DNA from 2 places in the Streptomyces sp. NBC_01525 genome. Region 1 is predicted to be linked to the other one. Evidence: riboswitches for the same ligand, from Rfam matches in the RefSeq annotation. Region 1 holds a riboswitch; the other holds the start of a gene.

Region 1 (7,426 bases):
GCGCGCCGCCGGGCCGGGCCGGACGGCGTGATCTCCACGGATGACCCACCGGGGCCGGGACCCTGCAAGCGCCCCGGCCCCGTACGAGCGTCCCGTCACGACGTGGGCAACTCACCCCGCACCGTACGGGCCGCCGCCACCAGGTTCTCCAGAGACGCCCGGGTCTCCGCCCAGCCGCGGGTCTTCAGGCCGCAGTCGGGGTTGACCCACAGGCGTTCGGCGGGGATGGCCTTCAGGGCGGTTCGCAGCAGGGCCGTGGTCTCCCCGGCACTCGGTACGCGCGGCGAGTGGATGTCGTACACGCCGGGGCCGGCCTCGCGCAGGTAGCCGTGGGCGGCCAGTTCGCGGGCCACCTGCATATGGGAGCGGGCCGCCTCCAGGCTGATGACGTCGGCGTCCAGATCGTCGATGGCCTGCACGATGTCGCCGAACTCCGCGTAGCACATGTGCGTATGGATCTGGGTGCCCGGACGGACTCCGCCCGTGGTCAGGCGGAACGCCTCCGTGGCCCAGGACAGGTACGCGGCGTGGTCGGCGGCGCGCAGCGGCAGGGTCTCGCGCAGCGCCGGTTCGTCGACCTGGATCACCGGCGTACCGGCCGCCTCCAGGTCCCCGACCTCGTCGCGCAGCGCCAGTGCGACCTGGCGCGCGGTGGCGCCGAGCGGCTGGTCGTCACGGACGAACGACCAGGCCAGCATGGTCACCGGCCCGGTCAGCATCCCCTTGACGGGCCGCTCGGTGCAGGACTGCGCGTACGTCGTCCAGCGCACCGTCATCGGCTCCGGGCGGGAGATGTCCCCGGCGAGGATCGGCGGCCGGACATAGCGGGTGCCGTACGACTGGACCCAGCCGTGCTGCGTGGCGAGGTAGCCGGTGAGCTGCTCGGCGAAGTACTGGACCATGTCGTTGCGTTCGGGCTCGCCGTGCACCAGGACGTCCAGCCCGGCCTTCTCCTGGAAGGCCAGCGCCTCGCGGATCTCGCTCCGGATCCGCTCCTCGTACCCGGCGGTGTCGATCCGCCCGGCCCGCAGATCGGCCCGCGCGGTGCGCAACTCGGTGGTCTGCGGGAACGAGCCGATGGTCGTCGTCGGCAGCAGCGGCAGCCCCAGGTGGGCGCGTTGGGCGGCGGTCCGCTCGCCGTACGGCTGGGAGCGGCGGGCGTCCGCGTCGGTGACGGCGGCGGCGTGGGCGCGGACCGCCGGGTCGTGGGTGAGGCGGGAGTTCGCCCGGGAGGCCAGGTCGGCCCTGTTGGCGGCCAGTTCGGCGGCGATCGCGCCGGTGCCGCGGGCCAGGCCCTGGGCGAGGGTGACGATCTCGGTGGCCTTCTGCCGGGCGAAGGCGAGCCAGCGCAGGATCTGCGGGTCGATGTCGCGTTCGGCGGTGGTGTCGAGGGGGACGTGCAGGAGGGAGCAGGAGGCCGCGACGTCGACCCGGTCGGCCAGCCCCAGCAGCGTGCCGAGAGTGGTGAGCGACGCGGTCAGGTCGTTGACCCAGATGTTGCGGCCGTTGACGACACCGGCCACCAGCCGCTTGCCGGGCAGCCCGCCGACGGCGGCGAGCGCGTCGACGTGGGCGGCGGCGGATTCGGTGAAGTCCAGCGCCAGCCCGTCCACCGGCGCCTTCGCCAGCACCGGCAGCGCGTCGCCGAGACGGTCGAAGTAGGAGGCGACGAGCAGTTTCGGCCGGTCGGTGAGGGCGCCCAGCTCACGGTAGGCGCGGGCGGCGGCGTTCAGCTCGGCAGGCGTACGGTCCTGCACCAGCGCGGGCTCGTCCAGCTGCACCCACCCGGCACCGGCGGCCCGCAGATCGGCCAGCACCTCGGCGTAGACGGGCAGCAACCGGTCCAGCAGCGTCAGCGGGTCGAAGTCCGAGGCGACCCCGGGCGCGGGCTTCGCCAGCAGGAGGTAGGTGACCGGGCCGACCAGTACCGGACGGGCCGTCAGCCCGAGCGCCAGGGCCTCCGTCAGCTCGCCCACCTGCTTGCCGGAGTCGGCCGCGAACACCGTGTCAGGCCCCAACTCGGGCACCAGATAGTGGTAGTTGGTGTCGAACCACTTGGTCATCTCCAGCGGCGCGACGTCCTGCGTCCCGCGCGCCATGGCGAAGTAACCATCGAGCCGGTCGGCGGCGACGGCCTCGCGGTGACGCCGGGGGATCGCGCCCACCATGACGGTGGTGTCCAAGACGTGGTCGTAGTACGAGAAGTCGCCGGTCGGGACCTCGCCGATACCGGCGTCGGCCAGCTGCCGCCAGTGGGTGCGGCGCAGGTCGGCGGCGGTGGCGCGCAGCGTGTCGGCGGTGACGCGGCCCTTCCAGTACCCCTCGATCGCCTTCTTCAGTTCCCGGTTCTGCCCCTGACGGGGGTAGCCGTACACGGTGGCCCGTGCTGCCGCTGCCGCGGACTCGGTGGTCACGGAGATCTCCTTCGCGAGATGAATCCCTGAGATCCCGGCGACGGGACGGAGCGCGAAGGGGTGACGAACCGGACGGCGCGGCCCCGCGCGACGCGGCGCGGTCTCCGTCCGATATGTGTACGCCGACCCGCCCACGAGGTCACCGGGATGTCCGGGCACACAGGGCGCGCACCCGGGCAGTTGGCAGGTCTTCGGACTCGCGGGCACGTCCTCCGGGGGAGGACACCTACTGGCCGTCGCTTCCCGGGCCCCATGGACCCAGTGCGTATGACGGCGGTCGTTCCCGCTCACCGCTGCGGGGCAGTCCCGGATTCCCACCGGGTTCCCTCTTACGACGACCCGCCTGGCGGACGGGGCGAACCAGCTGCACGCGCCACCCTACGGTCCGGCCGGCGCCGCGGCGGCGGTCCGTCCGTCATCCGGACGGTGAGGTGAGCCACGCGGCGCGCCCGCATGAATCGGACGAGGGCGGGAAACGCGGCACGCGCCTGCTGCCCCGCCACCGATGAGCGGCCGCCGGTCCCTCAACCGGCGGCACGGACCGGGCCCCTCAGCCCGCTCCGCCGGGTCGGTGCGGCCCGGCCTGTGCGGCCCGGGCCGGTCGGAGATGGCTGGTCCGCCCGGCCCGGTCGGCGACGCCTCGTCCGTCCGGTCCGGTCAGTGCCGCCCGGTGTCGATGACGCAGAAGCGGTTGCCCTCGGGATCTGCGAGGACGAGGAAATCCGCGTCGTCCGCCGCGAGGTCCCACGCCACCCGCCGGGCACCCAGGCCCACCAGCCGTTCGACCTCGGCGGCCTGGTCGGCGGCGTCCCCGGCGTACAGGTCCAGATGGACCCGCGGACGCTCCTGGACCGGCGTCACGCTGCGGCCGAGTGCCACCTGCACGCCGTGCCCGGCGGCCGGTACGAGGACCACCCAGTCGTCCTCGATCTCCTCGCGCGGGACGTATCCCAGCGCCTCACCCCAGAACGCCGCCGCCCGCCGCACGTCCGAGACCCCCAGCACCACGGAACCCACTGTCAGCATGGGCCGATTCTGACGCACCGCACGGCGCGTGGGGCGGGATCGGTGGAACGGGCGGAAAGCGGTCCCCGCCGGGCCAGGCGGGCGCCACACCCCGCACACACCACCCGATCTGTCCACTCCGCTCCGAAATGTCGCCCGGTGGGGTGGCGTGGCACCCTGGCTGTGGCGCGGGCGCGGCGACACCGGAGGCAGGAATCGGCTGCCCCGGAGACCGGAGCGGCCGGCCGTCCCACACGACCGGGGCGGACGCCCGGCCGCACCCTGAGCATGCAACCGAACGAGGCGGTCACCATGGAGTTCGGCATCTTCACCGTCGGCGATGTGACGGCCGACCCGACCACCGGCCGTACGCCGAGCGAGCACGAGCGCATCAAGGCCACGCTCGCCATCGCGGCGAAAGCGGAGGAGGTCGGTCTGGACGTGTTCGCCACCGGCGAGCACCACAATCCGCCGTTCGTGCCGTCGTCGCCCACCACCCTCCTCGGATACCTGACGGCCCGCACAGACCGGCTCGTCCTGTCCACCTCCACGACGCTGATCACCACCAACGACCCCGTGAAGATCGCCGAGGACTTCGCCTACCTCCAGCATCTCGCCGACGGCCGCGTCGACCTGATGCTGGGCCGCGGCAACACCGGCCCCGTCTACCCGTGGTTCGGCCAGGACATCCGCCAGGGCATCCCGCTCGCCATCGAGAACTACGCGCTGCTGCACCGGCTCTGGCGGGAGGACGTCGTCGACTGGGAGGGCACGTTCCGCAGCCCGCTCCAGGGCTTCACTGCCACGCCCCGGCCCCTGGACGGCGTCCCCCCGTTCGTCTGGCACGGCTCGATCCGCTCCCCGGAGATCGCGGAACAAGCCGCGTACTACGGCGACGGCTTCTTCCACAACAACATCTTCTGGCCCATGTCCCACACCCGGCGGATGATCCGCCTCTACCGGCAGCGCTTCGCCCACCACGGCCACGGCACCCCCGAACAGGCCATCGTCGGCCTCGGCGGCCAGGTGTTCATGCGTGCCAACTCCCAGGACGCGGTACGCGAGTTCCGCCCGTACTTCGACAACGCGCCCGTCTACGGGCACGGGCCGTCCCTGGAGGAGTTCACCGAGCAGACGCCGCTGACCGTCGGCTCGCCGCAGCAGGTCATCGAGCGGACCCTCGGCTTCCGCGACGCCGTCGGCGACTACCAGCGCCAGCTGTTCCTGATGGACCACGCCGGACTGCCGCTGAAGACCGTCCTGGAACAGCTCGACCTGCTCGGCGGCGAGGTCGTCCCCGTCCTCCGCAAGGAATTCGCGGCCCTCCGCCCGGCCGGAGTACCCGCCTCCGCACCCCCGCACCCGGCGGTCGCCGCCCGGGAGGCGGCCCCCGGCATCGACACGGACGCCACCTAGCAGAAACGGATGCGCCGCCCGGTCCCGTCGTGCGACGTACGACGGGGACCGGGCGGCCGGTGTCAGGAAGCTGCCCCGCCGCCCAGCAGCTGTTCCATCGGTACGACGTCCTCGAACTCGTCGCGCCTGACCCGCGCCCCGCAGCCCTGGACCAGCCGGGCGTAGTCCGCCGCTGCGGCCTTGACCCGGTCCCGCAGCGACGCGCCCTGCTGGGCGTTGTCCGAGCCGAAGTCGCTGGTCGCGGCGTAGACGCCCCGGGGGGAGACGACGGCGTGCAGATAGGAGAACATCGGCCGCATCGCGTGCTCCAGCACCAGGGAGTGCCGCTCCGTACCGCCGGTGGCGGCCATGAGCACCGGCATGTCGGACAGCGTCCCCTCCGGCAGCACGTCGAAGAAGGACTTGAACAGTCCGCTGAACGAGGCGTTGAAGGCGGGCGTCACCGCGATCACGCCGTCGGCCCGTGCCACCGTCTCGAACGCCTCCTCCAGCGGGCCGGTGGGGAACCCGGACAGCATCGCGTCCGTGATCGCCCGGCCCAGCGGCCGCAACTCCACGAACGACGAGTCGACGCGCTGCCCCTGGTTCTCCAGCGCCGTGCGCACCGCGGCCTCAAGCCGGTCGGCCAGGAGCCGGGTCGAGGACGGCTCCCGCAGGCCCCCGCTGATGATCGCCAAATTCGTCATCGCGTCACGATCCTCCGTCCCGGCGGCGTCGCCCCGAGCCCGCGCCGCACCACGCGACCGCCCACGGACGCGTCCCTTCACACCGATCCGTCCGGCACCCCGACCCGTCCGGCGCCTTGTCCCCTCAGGCTACGGTCCACCGCCGCACCCGGCAGGTTCACGGCCACCGGCCCGTACCGGCGAGGACCGCTCGTCGCCGTTACGGGCCGGTGGCCGTGCCTCCCGTCGTCTCAGAGACCGTCCGGGGTCGGGCGCAGGACCAGCGTGAGGAAACCCCAGGTGTCCCGGTAGACGCGCAGCCACTCGGAGCGGCGGGTGGCCGCGGTGGTCAGCGCCTGCGTGCTGTCGGGATCGGCGGGGTGATCCAGTGCCCAGGCGGCCAGCGAACCCCAGCACGCCCATTCGTAGGCGTCCAGCTCCTGACGGCTGCTGATGTGCCCGTGTACGGGCGTCCACCCGTCGGCGGCGACGCGGTCCATGGTGGTCGCGAGGTCGGCGAAGTCCCTGAGCATGTCGATGGTCTCCTGGGACGGCGTGCGCTCCCAGAATCCGTCACCGATCACCACGCGGCCGTCCGGGGCCAGATGCTTGCGCGCCGCGGCGAGGGTGGGCAACAGCCCACCGAAGGCGTGCGCCGCCCCGACGCTCAGCACCAGGTCGAACGGCTCCGCGGACGCGAACTCCGCGGCCGGCCGGTGGTGCAGCGTGAGACGTTCCTCGATGCCCCGCTCCCGCGCCGCCTCCCGGGCCTGCGTCAGCGCGTCCTCGGAGACATCCACCCCCTCGGCCCGCAGCCCCGGCCGCGCCTCCAGGGCCCGCAGCAGCCATTCCCCACCACCACACCCGAGGTCGAGCACCCGCTCGTCACCCCGCGGAAGCGCACACTCCAGCAACTGGTGCACGGAAGCGTCGTCGAGCGGTGACTTGATCGGATGCCCGGCGTGGGCGATCCGGGAAATCTGTTCACGATTCATCGGGGCAGCTTGCCAAGGGGAGGTGGGCGGCGCATCTCCATTCTTACGTGGGGATCTCGGTCGGGCGGTCGGTGAGGCGCCACGCTGCCGGGCGGCCGACCGCCGCCCCCCGTCGTCCGTCCGCGACCGACCGCCGTCCCGCTTCCGGACGGATCGCTCCGGCCGGGCCACTGCCCCCAACCGGCCGACACACGGCAACGCCCGGTCCGGGCCCCGGAAGAGGACCGGACCGAGCGCGTACCCCATCGTTGTACGGCCGTTGCTACGGCTTGACGAGGAGGATCGAGTTGATCGGAGTGAGGTCTTTGTCGACGTGGTAGCCGGCGCCGAGGTAGCCCTGGCAGTCGCCCGTTCCGTTGTAGCCCGTGCAGGTGCGGGCCGTGGCGCCGCCCGTCTGGTTGTTCAGGACGTAGTGCTGCCCGACCTGGTTGCTGAGGTTGTGGGCGCCGTAGCTGTAATAGGCCAGCGACGGGCGGTCGTTGTTCCACCCGGCGTTCTGCGGGTAGACGCAGACGGCCCCGGACGGGCAGCCGTGCAGACTGCCCGCGGCCTGGGCGGCGTTGGCGGTGGTCATCCCGCTCTGCCAGGTGGTGACCCGGTTGAGGATGACGATGATCAGGACACCGGCCGCCACGTCGAGCACCAAGCAGAGGGTGGACAGCACCGCGGCGTTGCGCAGCCCCGACTCGGTGATCTTCTTGGCCAGGTAGAACTGGCCCAGCGACCGGCTGAGCACGCTTCCGGCGACGTACGTCGCCCACCAGGCGGTGACCGGGCCGCGCGGGGCAGGGCGCCGTTCCGCGCTGGCCCGCCAGATGTCCGTCACGACGTGGTACGGGATCCACAGGTTGGCCACCGGCGCGAACCAGCCGCCGACCACCCAGCCCCGGGAGCGGCGGTGCGAGGCACGGCCGCCCCACAGCTCGGCGTT
Region 2 (7,426 bases), 5.1 Mb from region 1:
CGCATCCCCGGGGAACGGCACCTGGGGTGAGGGCCGGAGGGCGACGCCCCCGGCGTACCGGCCGGCCGCCACCGCGGCCGCCCCGGCACCGATCACGGTGGTGGCGGCCGCAGCCGCCGCAGTAGCCAGGCGCACCCCTTCAGTGTGGAGCGGGGTGCCGGGGGCGGCCAGCGGGCGGGGCGAGCGGGTGACGCGCCCGCCGTCCGGGGTGCGGGGCGCAACTCGCGGGGCTACTCCTGCGGGTGGCGCCCGTAGCCGCGGAGGCGGGTGGCGGTCTCGGCGAGGTCGGCGGCGGAGAGGAGGGCCGGGGTGCGGCCGGGGACGGAGGAGGCGAGGAGCCAGACCCGGCACATCCACTCCAGCTGGGCGGTGCGGTCCAGGGCCTGGCCGAGGGTGGCGCCGTGGGCGAGCGTGCCGTGGTGGGCGAGGAGGCAGGCGGTGCGGTCGCGCAGCGCCGCGAGGGCGTGGGCGGCCAGTTCGTCGCTGCCGTAGGGGGCGTAGGGGGCGACGCGGACGGGGCCGCCGAGGGCGGCGGTCATGTAGTGGACCGGCGGGAGTCGGTCGACGAGGACAGAGACGGCGGTGGCGTGCGGGGCGTGGGTGTGCACGAGCGCGGCGGCGTCGGTGGCGCGGTAGACGGCGAGGTGCATGGGCAGTTCGCTGGTGGGCGGGAGGGTGCCCGCGCACTGGTGCCCGTCGAGGTCGACGGCGGTGAGGTCGCCGGGGCCGAGGCGGTCGTAGGGGACGCCGCTGGGGGTGACGAGGACGGTGTCGCCGACGCGGGCCGAGACGTTGCCGGAGGTGCCGACGACGAGGCCGTCGGCGACGGTGCGGCGGGCGGTGGCGACGACACCGTCCCAGGCGGCGGCGAGCGCGTCGGCGCCGGGCCGGTCCGGGTGCGGGGCGGGGACGCCGGTACGGGTCACGGGTTCCTCCGGGGTGCGGGCGGTTCGGGGTGCCGTCACCGTACGGGCCGGGCGGGTCGGCGCGGCCGCTCCGGGAGGCCCGTGCGCGCGGTGGTCCGTCGCCGTACGGGCCGGGCGTACGGAAGCGTGGGCCGTCGTCCGGCGTCGCCGCGCTCGAACACCGGGGCGCCCTCGGGGACGGGCGCCGGGCCCGGCCTTCCGGCCATGTCCGCAGGCCGGGCGGGGGTCACGGGGTCGCGCCGGGCCCGGGCGGTCGCCGGGATGACTCCCGCGCCCTTCACCAGCGGGGTGACGCACCGCGACGGGGTCGTTCGCATGCCGTTCACGCGTCGTGGAACAAGCCGGAATCGGGTCGCGCAGCAGCACATTCGAGCCACGTACAGATGGGGTGGAAGTGACGTGTGAGATACCTCCTCTCGAACACTGCGGCGGCGTCATTACTGCGCCCGGCCACGTTCACCTCCCGTTCACCCACCCTTCGTACGTTTCCGGCGTCACTGACCTTCGAACTGATTGCCTGGGTGAATGGAACACATCACGCTTCTCATCGGGATCGTGATCGTCACGGCCTTGGTGTTCGACTTTACGAACGGCTTCCACGACACGGCCAACGCCATGGCCACCACCATCTCCACCGGCGCGCTACAGCCCAAAATCGCGGTGGCGATGTCGGCGGTCCTCAACCTCGTCGGCGCGTTCCTGTCCGTGGAGGTCGCCAAGACCATCTCCGGCGGGATCATCGACGAAAGCGCCGGTATCAGACCTGAAGTGATCTTCGCCGGTCTGGTCGGCGCGATCGTCTGGAACCTCCTCACCTGGCTCGCCGGCCTCCCCTCCAGCTCCTCCCACGCCCTGTTCGGCGGTCTGATCGGCGCCACGCTGGTGTCCGTGGGCACCAACGGTGTGCACGGCGGCGCCGTGGTGATGAAGGTCCTCATCCCGGCCGTGGCCGCCCCGGTGGTCGCCGGTATCGCGTCGATGGCCGCGACCCGGCTGACGTACCGGCTGTCCCGGGGCCGTGACGAGCAGGAGACGGCCAAGGGGTACCGCGCCGGGCAGATCGCCTCGGCGGCGCTGGTCTCGCTGGCGCACGGCACCAACGACGCGCAGAAGACGATGGGCGTGATCACCCTCGCGCTGATCACCGGCGGTGTGGTCGCCCCGCACGCCGACCCGCCGCTGTGGGTCATCGCCTCGGCCGGTCTGGCCATCGCCCTCGGCACCTACCTGGGCGGCTGGCGGATCATCCGCACGATGGGCAAGGGCATCACCGACATCCAGCCGCCGCAGGGCTTCGCCGCCCAGACCAGCGCCGCGGCCACCATCCTGGCCTCCTCGCACCTCGGTTTCGCGCTCTCCACCACCCAGGTCTGCTCGGGTTCGGTGATGGGTTCGGGTCTGGGCCGCAAGGGCGGCGTGGTGCGCTGGTCGACGGCGGTGCGGATGGTCGTCGCCTGGTGCCTGACGCTCCCGGCCGCGGGCCTGGTCTCCGCCGGTGCCGCGCTCCTGGCCGACCAGGGCGACTGGGGCATCACCGCCGTCGCCGTCCTCGCGCTCGGCATCTGCGGCGCCATCTGGGCCGCGTCCCGCCGCAAGCCCATCGACCACACCAACGTCAACGAGGCCGAGGCCACGGAGCCGCCCGGTGTGGTCACCGCGGCCCTCCAGACGGTCGCCCCTCCCCCGGCCGGGTCGCTCGCGCCCGCCGAGGGCGAGGAGGCCGCCCTCGCCGCGAGCGCCCCGCGCGCCACGACCGCGACAGCCGCCGGCTGACCGCCCGACTCTGAGGAACCGCAGCATGAGCATCGACTGGGCAGCTCTCGGCCAGGTCTTCGGCGTCACCCTGGTGGTGACGGTCGGGATCGTGGGCCTGTTCACGGTCGGCATCGTCGGCACGGCCCGCCTCCGGCAGGAGGGCGCGGCCGCCACGGCGGGCGCCCCGAGCACCGGCGCGCGGATCGGCGGCCTCGCCGCGTACGCGGTCTGCGCGGCCGCGGTGGCGTACGGCCTCTATCTGATCGTCGCCGCCTGACCCGTCCGGCAGTACGCGCACGGCGCCCGGTCACCGCAGCTCCGCGGTGACCGGGCGCCGTGCGTTGTGAGGGCCCTGTGGTGTGGGCCACAGGCCGTGCGGTACCGCGGCGTCGCAGGTCACGGGCGAGTTGACGGGGTTGGCGGGGCGTGGTGGACTTCCCACGCCAATCGGCGACAGCAGAGGAAGTCCGGTGCGAATCCGGCGCGGTCCCGCCACTGTCACCGGGGAGCGTTCCTCCGACGAAGGCCACGGTCCGCCTCGTGCACGCCCGACGGGCGCACGCCAGGGCTGGAAGGCCGGGGGAAACGCCGATCCGGGGAGCCAGGAGACTCCTGTCGCCGTCACGTCGAACCAGGGCGCGGACCCTGAGTGAGGACATACCCCATGCCCGGCAGCCCGCTCAGAGTCTCCCGTGTGCCTTCGGTGATCCGTCGAGGCGTGACGGCGGTCTGATCCGATGCGTGCCGAACACGCCACCTACGCGTGCGGTGCGGCCCTGGGCTTTCTCGGTGATCTGCTCGCCGCCGACCCGCGGCGCGGCCATCCGGTGGCCGCCTTCGGGCGCGCCTCGACGGCCGTCGAGGCCCGGCTCTGGCGCGACCACCGCGGCCACGGCGCCGTGCACGCCCTGCTCTGCGCGGGCGGTGCCACCGCTGGTGCCGCCCTGCTGCGGCGCGCGGTGCGCGGCCCCGCGCCCGTCCCCTCCGCCGCCCGTACCGCCGCCACCACCGCGCTGACCGCCGCGACCGTCTGGTCGGTGCTGGGCGGCACCTCGCTGGGCCGGGAGGCGCGGGCCGTCGGCGATGCGCTGGCCGCCGGGGACCTGGCGCGGGCGCGGCGGCGGCTGCCGCATCTGTGCGGCCGGGATCCGCAGGCGCTGGACGGGCCGCAGATGGCGCGGGCGGTCGTCGAGTCGGTCGCGGAGAACACCTCGGACGCCGTGGTGGGCGCGCTGGTGTGGGGCGCCGTCGGCGGTGTCCCGGGCCTGGTCGCGTTCCGGGCGGTGAACACCCTCGACGCGATGGTGGGTCACAAGTCGCCCCGCTACCGCCGGTTCGGCTGGGCGTCGGCGCGGCTGGACGATGTGGCCGGGTGGCCCGCCTCCCGGCTGACCGCCGCGCTCACCGTGTTCGCCGCCCCGGACCCGCGCGGCGCCGCGCGGGCCTGGCGGCGCGACGGCGGAGCGCATCCGAGCCCCAACGCGGGCCCGGTGGAGGCCGCGTTCGCGGGGGCGCTGGGCGTACGGCTCGGCGGGACGCTGGCGTACGGCGGGCGCGTCGAGCACCGGCCGCGGCTGAACGAAGCGGGGCGGCCGGTGGCGACGGAGGACATCGCGCGGGCGGTGCGGCTCTCGCGCCGAGTGAGCGTGCTGGCGTTGACGACGACGGTGGCCGGGCGGCTGCTGGCGGGCGCGGTGCGTCCGGCCCTCGCCCGGCGGAAGGGCAGGATCCGGTGACGGGCGGCGGGCTGCTGATCGCGGGGACCACCTCCGACGCGGGCAAGAGCGTGGTGACCGCGGGGATCTGCCGCTGGCTGGTGCGGCAGGGCGTGAACGTCGCGCCGTTCAAGGCGCAGAACATGTCGCTGAACTCGTTCGTGACGCGGGACGGCGCGGAGATCGGCCGGGCGCAGGCGATGCAGGCGGCGGCCGCCCGGGTGGAGCCGTCCGCGCTGATGAACCCGGTGCTGCTCAAGCCCGGCGGGGACCGCAGCAGCCAGGTGGTGCTGCTCGGCAAACCGGTCGGCGAGATGAGCGCGCAGGGGTACTTCGGGCGCCCCGGGAGCGGGGCGCGGCCCGGCGGGCGCGCGGAGCTGCTGGCCACCGTCACCGACTGTCTGGCGGAGCTGCGGCGCGCCCATGACGTGGTGATCTGCGAGGGCGCGGGCTCCCCGGCGGAGATCAACCTGCGGCGGACCGACATCGTCAACATGGGCATCGCGCGGGCCGGGCGGCTGCCGGTGGTGGTGGTCGGCGACATCGACCGGGGCGGCGTGTTCGCGTCGTTCTTCGGGACCACGGCGCTGCTGTCGAAGGAGGACCAGGCGCTGGTCGCCGGGTATCTCGTCAACAAGTTCCGCGGCGATGTGGCGCTGCTGGAGCCGGGCCTGGACATGCTGCGGGAGCTGACCGGGCGGCCGTCGCTGGGCGTGCTGCCGTTCGCGCACGGGCTGGGCATCGACGAGGAGGACGGGCTGCGGGTGTCGCTGCGCGGCGCGGTCCGCGAGAGCGTGGTGGCGCCGCCGCACGGCGCCGATGTGCTGCGGGTGGCGGTCGCGGCGGTGCCGCTGATGTCGAACTTCACGGACGTGGACGCGCTGGCCGCCGAACCGGGCGTGGTGGTGCGGTTCGTGGACCGCGCCGAGGAGCTGGCGGACGCGGATCTGGTGGTGCTGCCGGGCACCCGCGGCACGGTGCGGGCGCTGGCCTGGTTGCGGGAGCGGGGGCTGGCCGACGCGGTCGCCCGGCGGGCCGCCGAGGGCCGTCCGGTGCTGGGGATCTGCGGCGGGTTCCAGATGCTCGGCGAGGTGATCGACGACGAGGTGGAGTCGCGGGCGGGCACCGTGCCGGGCCTGGGGCTGCTTCCCGTACGGGTGCGGTTCGCGGCGGAGAAGACGCTGGCCCGGCCCGTCGGCACGGCGCTCGGCGCACCGGCCGAGGGGTACGAGATCCACCACGGTGTAGCCGAGGTCGGCGGCGGGGAGCCGTTCTTCACCGACGCCGACGGGCGGCCGCTGGACGGCTGCCGGTCGGGCGCGGTGTGGGGGACGCACTGGCACGGGTCGCTGGAGAGCGACGCGTTCCGGCGGGCGTTCCTGAGCCGGGTGGCGGCCGACGCGGGGCGGGCGTTCGTCCCGGCGCCGGACACCGGTTTCGGCGCGCTGCGCGAGGAGCAGCTGGACCGGCTCGGCGATCTGATCGAGGAGCACGCCGACACCGGTGCGCTGCTGCGGCTGATCGAGGAGGGCGTCCCGCCGGGGCTGCCGTTCGTCCCGCCGGGGGCGCCGTGAGGGCGCGCGGATCCGTAGGACGCCACGCAAGGGTGCCCGAGGGCACGGACCGGTCGGCCGGGGACGGCCGCAAGCCAGATGACCTGGGTCGTTACGAAGGAGTGATCGCCACATGAGCGCCCGCTATCCGTTCACCGCCGTCGTCGGAATGGACGACCTGCGGCTGGCGCTGCTGCTGAACGCCGTCAGCCCGGCGGTGGGCGGCGTCCTCGTCCGCGGCGAGAAGGGCACCGCCAAGAGCACCGCGGTGCGGGCGCTGGCGGAGCTGCTGCCGGAGGTGGCGGTCGTCGGTGGCTGCCGGTTCAGCTGCGATCCGGCCGCGCCGGACCCCGGGTGCCCGGACGGGCCGCACGGCGCGGCGGAGGCGGCGCACCGGCCCGCCCGCATGGTGGAGCTGCCGGTGGGCGCCTCCGAGGATCGGCTGGTCGGCGCCCTGGACATCGAGCGGGCGCTGGCCGAGGGCGTGAAGTCCTTCGAGCCGGGCCTGCTCGCCCGGGCGCACCGCGGACTGCTCTACGTCGACGAGGTCAACCTCCTCCACGACCATCTGATCGATCTGCTGCTGGACGCCGCCGCGATGGGCGCGTCCTACGTCGAGCGGGAGGGCGTCTCCGTCCGGCATGCGGCGCGGTTCCTGCTGGTCGGGACGATGAACCCGGAGGAGGGCGAGCTGCGGCCGCAGCTCCTCGACCGGTTCGGGCTGACCGTGGAAGTCGCGGCGGACCGGGATCCGGAGCGGCGGGTGGAGGTGGTCCGGCGGCGGCTGGCGTTCGACGACGCTCCGGCGGCGTTCGCGGCGCGCTGGGCGGCGGACGAGACGGCGCTGCGGGGGCGGATCGCCGCCGCGCGGGCGCTGCTGCCGTCGGTGCGGCTCGGCGACGGGGTGCTGCGGCAGATCGCCTCGGTCTGCGCGGGGTTCGAGGTCGACGGGATGCGCGCGGACCTGGTCATGGCGCGGACGGCGACGACGCTGGCCGCGTGGGCCGGGCGGACCGAGGTGGCCACCGAGGACGTGCGGCAGGCGGCGCTGCTGGCGCTGCCGCACCGCAGGCGGCGGGCGCCGTTCGACGCGCCGGGCCTGGACGAGGAGAAGCTGGACCGGATCCTGGAGGAGTCCGCCCCGGAGGACGACCCGGAGCCGCCCGGCCCGCAGGACGACGAACCCCCGTCGGGCCCGGAAGGGCCGGACGGCCCGGAGGGCGGGCCGGACGGCGGTGGCCCGGACGGCGGTGGCCCGGACGGCGGCGGTCCCGATGGTGGTGGCGCGCCGCCGCCCCGGGAGGAGACCGTGCCGGGGCCGCGCGAGCAGGAGACGGAGCCCGCGCCGGGCCGGGACGGCGACGGCGGGGAGCCGGGCGGCGAGCCCGACGGGCGTCCGGCCGGGGCCCCGGCGGCGCAGCAGGCGGCGGTCGCCGCGGGCGAGCCGTTCGCCACCCGGCGGCTGGACGTGCCGGGG

The links. A riboswitch is a leader RNA that binds a small molecule or an ion and turns the genes downstream of it on or off. The one in region 1 is predicted to bind cobalamin.
Region 2: it holds a riboswitch for cobalamin, as region 1 does, so the genes downstream of both, OG422_RS06525 (cobalamin biosynthesis protein) here and metE (5-methyltetrahydropteroyltriglutamate--homocysteine S-methyltransferase) in region 1, are expected to answer to the same signal.

The regions. Positions count from the first base shown of each region.
Region 1 covers NZ_CP109397.1:6,571,182-6,578,607, forward strand. Annotated here, with positions in the region: gene OG422_RS28290 (hypothetical protein) at 1-49, opposite strand, end outside; gene metE (5-methyltetrahydropteroyltriglutamate--homocysteine S-methyltransferase) at 96-2,414, opposite strand; cobalamin riboswitch at 2,600-2,746, opposite strand; gene OG422_RS28300 (VOC family protein) at 3,072-3,440, opposite strand; gene OG422_RS28305 (LLM class flavin-dependent oxidoreductase) at 3,732-4,835, shown strand; gene OG422_RS28310 (FMN reductase) at 4,898-5,521, opposite strand; gene OG422_RS28315 (cyclopropane-fatty-acyl-phospholipid synthase family protein) at 5,752-6,495, opposite strand; gene OG422_RS28320 (DUF4328 domain-containing protein) at 6,758-7,426, opposite strand, start outside.
Region 2 covers NZ_CP109397.1:1,442,371-1,449,796, forward strand. Annotated here, with positions in the region: gene OG422_RS06505 (alpha/beta hydrolase) at 1-135, opposite strand, end outside; gene OG422_RS06510 (class II aldolase/adducin family protein) at 231-926, opposite strand; gene OG422_RS06515 (anion permease) at 1,452-2,699, shown strand; gene OG422_RS06520 (hypothetical protein) at 2,725-2,958, shown strand; cobalamin riboswitch at 3,140-3,293, shown strand; gene OG422_RS06525 (cobalamin biosynthesis protein) at 3,419-4,417, shown strand; gene OG422_RS06530 (cobyric acid synthase) at 4,414-5,970, shown strand; gene OG422_RS06535 (putative cobaltochelatase) at 6,083-7,426, shown strand, end outside.